2 linked regions of the Prochlorococcus marinus CUG1417 genome follow. The protein of the gene in region 2 binds, or shares a complex with, the protein of the main gene of each other region. Links are inferred from orthologs where the notes say so. Each region holds a gene or a part of one and is shown on either strand. Other genes may lie near its edges. The genes, in order: tsaE and tsaD.

Region 1 (3,160 bases), on a different replicon or contig from region 2:
TGAATTTTCTCTATCAGGTTCGTAATTTAATAAAGCACTAGGTTGGCTGCTTTTACCAAATCCTAACAAGTCAATTGCGTAGCAGTTAGAAAATTTACCAAGAAAATCTTGATTATGTCTCCAGTGGTTTTTTGATGCTCCAAATCCATGAACTAATAAAATTTTAATATTTTTTTCAGAAGTAGATTCTTTTGATAAAGACCAAGAAATTTCCCAATTTTTCCACTTCCAAGTTTTAGATTTATTTAAAGACACTATGAATATGCTTTTAATTAAACTTTAATTCAAAAAAAAATTATTCGTTTTTATTAAATTATTCTTAATTAAGGAAAGCGTTTATTTTATGGAAAAGAATAAGGTCGTATGTATTGGAGAGGCTTTAATAGACAGAATCAGAAATAAATCAAATCAGGGATTTACAGATTTTTTGGGCGGTGCGCCTGCTAATGTTGCCTGTGCATTAAGAAAATTAAAAATAGATTCAACATTTATAGGAAGTTTGGGTAGTGATGATTATGGAAAAAAATTTATTTCGCAATTTAATGAATTGGGCGTTAATCTAGATTTCTTGCAAATAGATAATGATTCATCTACTCGCGTGGTGAATGTAGATAGAGATCAATTTGGAGATCGTTTTTTTTCAGGCTTTGAGGAAAGTTCTTATTCATGCTTCGCAGACGAAGTTATCAGTAAGAAATTGATCGAAAAAGAAATTTTAAATTTGGAGAAATCTTTTTTAGAAACAAAATATTTGGTTACCGGAACGATCTTATTATCATCTCCAATATCAGCAGAGACTATTTTTTTTCTTCTTGAACAGGCTAAAAAATTTGAAGTAAGAATTGTTATTGATTTGAATTGGAGAGAGGTATTTTGGGATTATGCAAGTTTTTCATTGGAAATTAGTGAAGCCGCGAGAGTTGATTTAATCAAGAAATTTTTAAATCATGCAAATGTCTTAAAACTTGCTAAGGAAGAATCAACTTTGTTTTTTGAGGATGAAAATCCCTTGCTAATATCTCAACAATTGTCCAATAGACCAGATGTAATAATAACCGATGGGAAAAATCCTGTTTCATGGTATATCAATGGATTGCAGGGAATTACCGAAACTCCTACTTCACAAAAAATTGTTGATACAACTGGCGCAGGTGATGCTTTTCTAGCTGGTTTAATTTCAAAATTAATTTCTTCTGGATATCCTACGAATGAACTTGAGATAAAAGATTGCATTATGTTCGCAAGTGTTTGTGGCTTATTAACTTGCCTTGGTGAAGGGGCTATCGAGCAACAGCCATATTATGAGAAGGTTAATAAATTTTTGGGATCTCTTATCTCGTAGTGTCTACCATAATTTTTAGCGTATCTAATTTCTATTTTCCAAAAATCATCAATAACTGTTTCTATTAATTCTGGCCATTCAATAACTAAAATAGCCTGTTTTTGTATGGCCTCTTCTTCTTCTGAAAAAAAAAATTCTTTTGCCGAAGAAACATTTTCTAACCTGTATAAATCAAGGTGAATGAGCGGAATTTTTCCGGAGTTATAGTGATGCGACAAAGCAAATGTAGGGCTTGTAATGTCCTCAGAGATTGATAAGCCTTTAGCAATGCCTTGAACAAATGAAGTTTTCCCAGCCCCAATTGGACCCTTTAACAAAACAATTGATTGGGGATTTAATTTGTGTGAGAGTTTTTTCCCTAAATCTAAAGTCTCTTTTAAATTCTCAACAAACACAAAATTACACAAAAATCATTTATAGTTTAATAGAAAAAGTATTTACTAGATATGGTTATTGCAAATTCAGTGAAGACCTCTACACCTAATTACGTAATTGCTGATATCTCTCTATCAGATTTTGGTCGTAAAGAAATTAAAATTGCTGAAACGGAAATGCCTGGCTTAATGGCACTTAGAGATAAATATCAATCTGAAAAACCATTAAAAGGTGCAAAAATAGCTGGAAGTCTTCATATGACTATTCAGACAGCAGTCTTAATAGAAACTCTTGTTGATCTTGGTGCAGAAGTTAAATGGGCTTCATGTAATATTTTTTCAACTCAAGATCATGCGGCTGCAGCTATAGCAGATCAAGGAATTTCTGTATACGCAAAAAAAGGTGAGACTCTTGATGAGTATTGGCAATATACCCACTATATCCTTGATTGGGGGTCAGATTCTCCAAATATGATTCTTGATGATGGGGGAGATGCAACTGGCCTGTTGATACTAGGTAGTAAAGCAGAAAAAGATTTATCTGTTCTAGATAAACCAAGTAATGAAGAAGAAATTGCTTTATTCAATTCTATTAAGTCCAAGTTGAAAAATGATAGTGACTTCTACTCTAGAATTAAGAGTAATATAATTGGTGTCACTGAAGAAACTACAACGGGAGTTGCAAGACTTTATCAACTGCAAAAGCAAAATGCTTTACCTTTTCCTGCTATTAACGTTAATGATTCAGTAACCAAGAGCAAATTTGATAATTTATATGGTTGCCGAGAATCCCTTGTTGACAGTATAAAGCGTGCCACTGATGTGATGATTGCTGGGAAGGTTGCGTTAGTGATGGGTTTTGGAGATGTTGGTAAAGGTTCAGCTCAGTCTCTAAGAGGACTTGGTGCAATTGTAAAAGTTGCTGAAGTTGATCCAATTTGTGCCCTCCAAGCTGCAATGGAAGGTTTTAGCGTTGTTACATTAGAAGATGTTGTAGAAGATATAGATATATTTGTTACCGCAACTGGGAACTATCAGGTAATAACAAATCAAAATCTTGTCAAGATGAAAGATGAGGCCATAGTCTGTAATATCGGCCATTTTGATAATGAAATTGATGTGGCCTCATTGAAAGATTATCCATGGGAAAATATTAAGCCGCAGGTTGATCATATAACTTTACCGAGTGGTAATAAAATAATCCTTTTAGCTGAAGGTAGATTAGTTAACTTAGGTTGTGCCACTGGACATCCGAGTTTTGTTATGAGTAATTCTTTTACTAATCAAGTACTAGCTCAAATTGAACTTTTCAATAAGTCTGAAAAATATGCTAAAAAGGTTTACGTTTTACCAAAACATTTAGACGAGATGGTAGCTAGATTACATCTTGATAAAATTGGTGCAAAATTAACAAAATTAACTAAGGAACAAGCTGATTATATTA
Region 2 (3,275 bases):
TCCTAATTCTCTGTCAATATTTTTACTTCCTCCGGATAAAGAAGAGTTAGAGAGAAGGATAAGAAATAGAGGTACAGAAAAAGAAGAGGCAATTAAAAAAAGACTCTTAAGGGCTAATTATGAGATTTCAGTATCAAATCAATTCGATTTTGTGTTAACAAACCACAATGTTGATGAAACAGCTAAAAAAATAATCAAGTTAATAAAAACTTGATTATTCTCTTTTTGTCTCAGCTCATTGGATGAAATAATAAATCTGGGAAAAACCTATTGAATTCAATAATAATTCCGGCTGTAAGGCTTAGCCAAATTGCTGCTACTACTGGGGCAGATCTTACAAATTTTGTGTTTAGGATTTTGAACATTTTATAAAAGTTTTTAAAGATGTTTAGCGAGGACCATTAAGTGTAATGTTGTTATCTTTCTCTCTTAAATCTCCATTTCTACCTTGTTTATTAGCGAGAAGAGGCCATTGCGCTCCTTTTACAAGACATTTTCTTGCTAAGTCTAAGTCAATAATGATCTCAAGATCTGCTGGATTCTTAGTCTTTTTTGATTCAATCAAATACTCTCTTCCAGACCAGCCTATAATCCCAGCAATGTAAATGAACAATACTCCGGGAATAAGTAAATCGCCTTCATGACCTCTATTTAAAAGGGCTCCCCATGGCTCAAGAGGAGGTCCAATTATTAAATGTGGAAGACCATCATCTCCGCATGATGCTTTTCCGTATCTTTCAAATCTTGCGATGTCTTTTTGAGTAGTTGCAGAATTTGCTCTCTCAATGAATTTAGGATTTTCAGAGCATTTTGTGAGGGCTGAAGCAGTATATTCTGTGCTAGCTCTGTCTGCGTTTAAGGCAGGCCCATTTGCAGCTAGAGCAATTGGAGTAATTCCTAGTAACAGAAAAACTGAGGTTATGATTGAAAAAAAGAATTTCATAAGTTGCAATCTTTAATTCCTTATAGTGTGTTGATTAAGAAATTAATATTAAAATAGAACAAGTTGAATCAAAAATGAATAAAGTTTTAGCTATTGAAACAAGTTGTGATGAGACATCTGTCTCAATAGTTTCTAATATTGGCGATACTTTCAAAATACATTCAAATATAATCGCATCTCAAATTGAAGATCATTCAAAATGGGGAGGTGTCGTGCCTGAACTCGCAGCTAGAAAGCATTTAGAGTTATTACCTTTTGTTTTAGATAAGGCTTTAGAAGAATCAAAAATCAAAATTGAGGAAGTTGATTATATTGCATCAACTGTAGCTCCTGGATTAGTTGGTTGTTTAAGAGTTGGCTCTATAACTGCAAGATCTCTTTGCATGTTACATTCAAAGCCATTTTTGGGAATTCATCATTTGGAGGGGCATTTATCTTCAATTCTATTTTCAGAAAACTATCCAAAGAAATCTTTTCTTACATTACTTGTCAGCGGCGGACATACTGAATTGATAAAGGTTGATGATAGAAGGGTAATGCAGAGACTTGGGAAAAGTTTTGATGATGCTGCTGGAGAAGCCTTTGATAAGGTTGGAAGACTATTAGGTTTAAGTTATCCTGGAGGACCTGCAATTGAAAAGATTGCTAAAAATGGGGACCCAATGAAATTTAATTTACCAAAATGTAGGATTTCTGATAAAAAAGGTGGATTTCTTAAATATGATTTCTCTTTTAGTGGTCTAAAGACCGCCGTATTAAGATTAGTTGAGAGAATAAATTTGGATGGGAAGGCCATTCCAATTCCTGACATTGCTGCAAGTTTTGAGAGAGTAGTGGCAGAAGTCTTGGTGGAGAGAACAATAAAATGCGCAGAAGACCATAGCTTGGATGATGTTGTTGTCGTTGGAGGAGTGGCTGCTAACAATACATTAAGAAAAATGATGATTAGCGAAGCTAGTAAAAAATCTATTAAAGTTCATTTAGCTCCCATTAAACTTTGTACAGATAATGCGGCAATGATTGGAGCGGCGGCGTTGTTTAGGATCAAATTTAAGGATCATTTGAGTTCCCTTAAATTAGGTGTCGCAGGAAGACTATCTATTGAAAATGCATATACCCTTTATGAAGAAAACCCTCCTTTTTAACTTCAATGAACAAACAATCTAAAATCGAGATTAAAGAGACAAAAAACTTTGTTGATAAAAAGGAACTGAATTTGTGGAAAAGAGGTTTTACCCCTCAAGCTGAAATATGGAATGGAAGGATGGCAACTGTTGGTATAGGAATTATTTTTCTAATTATTGCTTTAATAAGCCAATTTTCTTAAAAGAAATAAAATTCATTTAAATTAAAAGTAGTTTTGAAAGATTTAGTGAAAATTACTCTTGTTCAGCTGATTAATTAAATTAAAAAAGTATTGTATTTATTGGACTTCAGATAAGATTGTTGATTTAATCAAAATAATAAATATTTTTTACTAAATATAATTTTTTATGACGCCTGAAAGGCTTGGATTACTTTGGGGAATAACTGTATTCGCGGGTGCTTGTGCTCGATTATTTTCATCTTTAACAGGATTCCCCAGTGTTGTTATTTTATTGCTTTCTGGGTTACTCATAGGAAGATCAGGCTTAGGACTGGTTGAGCCTTTAGATCTTGGACAAGGGCTTGAAACTATTGTAGGGCTTTTAGTCTGTTTGGTTCTTTTTGAAGGGGGACTAAATTTAAAACTGCCTGAGGGGAATATAAGAAATACTGTTTTGAAAATTTCATTGGTAAGACTTTTTATTTCATTATCAGCTGGAATTTTTATCGCGCATTGGCTGGCAGGTCTCTCATGGCAAGTCGCAGGAATATATAGTGCAATAGTTCTAGCTACTGGACCAACAGTTGTCTCTCCACTAGTGGAACAAATAAAATTAGCTTCCCCTCTTTCGGAGGTTTTAAAAGCTGAGGGGTTGTTGCTTGAACCAATTGGTGCAGTTCTTGCATTACTTCTTCTAGAGCTGACTTTAGGTGACCTACGTGGGATTAATGATGTATTTATAGCATTAATGCAAAGATTAGGGGGAGGAGTTTTAATTGGATTAAGCGCAGGATGGATACTTTCAGAAATTTTAAAAAAAATAAAAAATGAAGCCTCATTTGGTATAGAGCTTCAAGTTACCCTTGGATTTATTTTCCTTGTGTATGGAATTTGCGAATATTTTCTTCCAGAATCAGGCTTGCCAGCTTCTGTTGCGGCAGGTTTTATTGTAGGTAAAAGAGAAGTTATTGATAAGGAGAGATTGGATAATCTAATAGGTGAATTAGCTCAATTAGCAATTACAGT

Evidence for each region.
Region 1: the proteins of tsaD (region 2) and tsaE are in contact, whole or in part, in a crystal structure (PDB 6N9A), measured with the Thermotoga maritima proteins. The link is inferred for Prochlorococcus marinus CUG1417 from one-to-one orthologs. Residues at the interface, in WP_004082750.1 of Thermotoga maritima: Cys10, Asp11, Arg49, His50, Leu82, Gly84, Gly135, Gly136, Glu154, Thr155, Leu156, Asp157, Asp158, Ser159, Glu162, Asp165, Lys166, Arg169, Leu170, Tyr175, Lys213, Thr214, Leu217, Tyr218, Gln221, Arg222, Asn324; in WP_004082108.1 of Thermotoga maritima: Leu37, Gly38, Lys46, Lys57, Val59, Lys60, Ser61, Thr63, Phe64, Thr65, Leu66, Met67, Val69, Pro71, Tyr82, Arg83, Leu84, Asp86, Asp88, Phe89, Asp93, Ile128, Asp130, Glu131, Arg134.

Annotation. Positions count from the first base shown.
Region 1 is NZ_JAAORN010000002.1:507,240-510,399, reverse strand. Bases 19-2,845 are described here. They hold tsaE (tRNA (adenosine(37)-N6)-threonylcarbamoyltransferase complex ATPase subunit type 1 TsaE), read right to left. Parts: upstream 1,738-2,845; coding sequence 1,300-1,737; downstream 19-1,299. Other genes in these bases: ahcY (adenosylhomocysteinase), read left to right, coding at 1,789-2,845; HA140_RS08905 (carbohydrate kinase family protein), read left to right, coding at 344-1,342; HA140_RS08910 (alpha/beta fold hydrolase), read right to left, coding at 19-255. In the rest of the region: more of HA140_RS08910, read right to left, coding at 1-18; more of ahcY, read left to right, coding at 2,846-3,160. UniProt on the Escherichia coli protein: Required for the formation of a threonylcarbamoyl group on adenosine at position 37 (t(6)A37) in tRNAs that read codons beginning with adenine.
Region 2 is NZ_JAAORN010000001.1:446,993-450,267, forward strand. Bases 111-3,052 are described here. They hold tsaD (tRNA (adenosine(37)-N6)-threonylcarbamoyltransferase complex transferase subunit TsaD), read left to right. Parts: upstream 111-1,017; coding sequence 1,018-2,088; downstream 2,089-3,052. Other genes in these bases: gmk (guanylate kinase), read left to right, coding at 111-214; psaJ (photosystem I reaction center subunit IX), read right to left, coding at 231-365; HA140_RS02525 (Photosystem I reaction center subunit III), read right to left, coding at 389-943; HA140_RS02535 (high light inducible protein), read left to right, coding at 2,094-2,270; HA140_RS02540 (cation:proton antiporter), read left to right, coding at 2,437-3,052. Outside these bases: more of gmk, read left to right, coding at 1-110; more of HA140_RS02540, read left to right, coding at 3,053-3,275.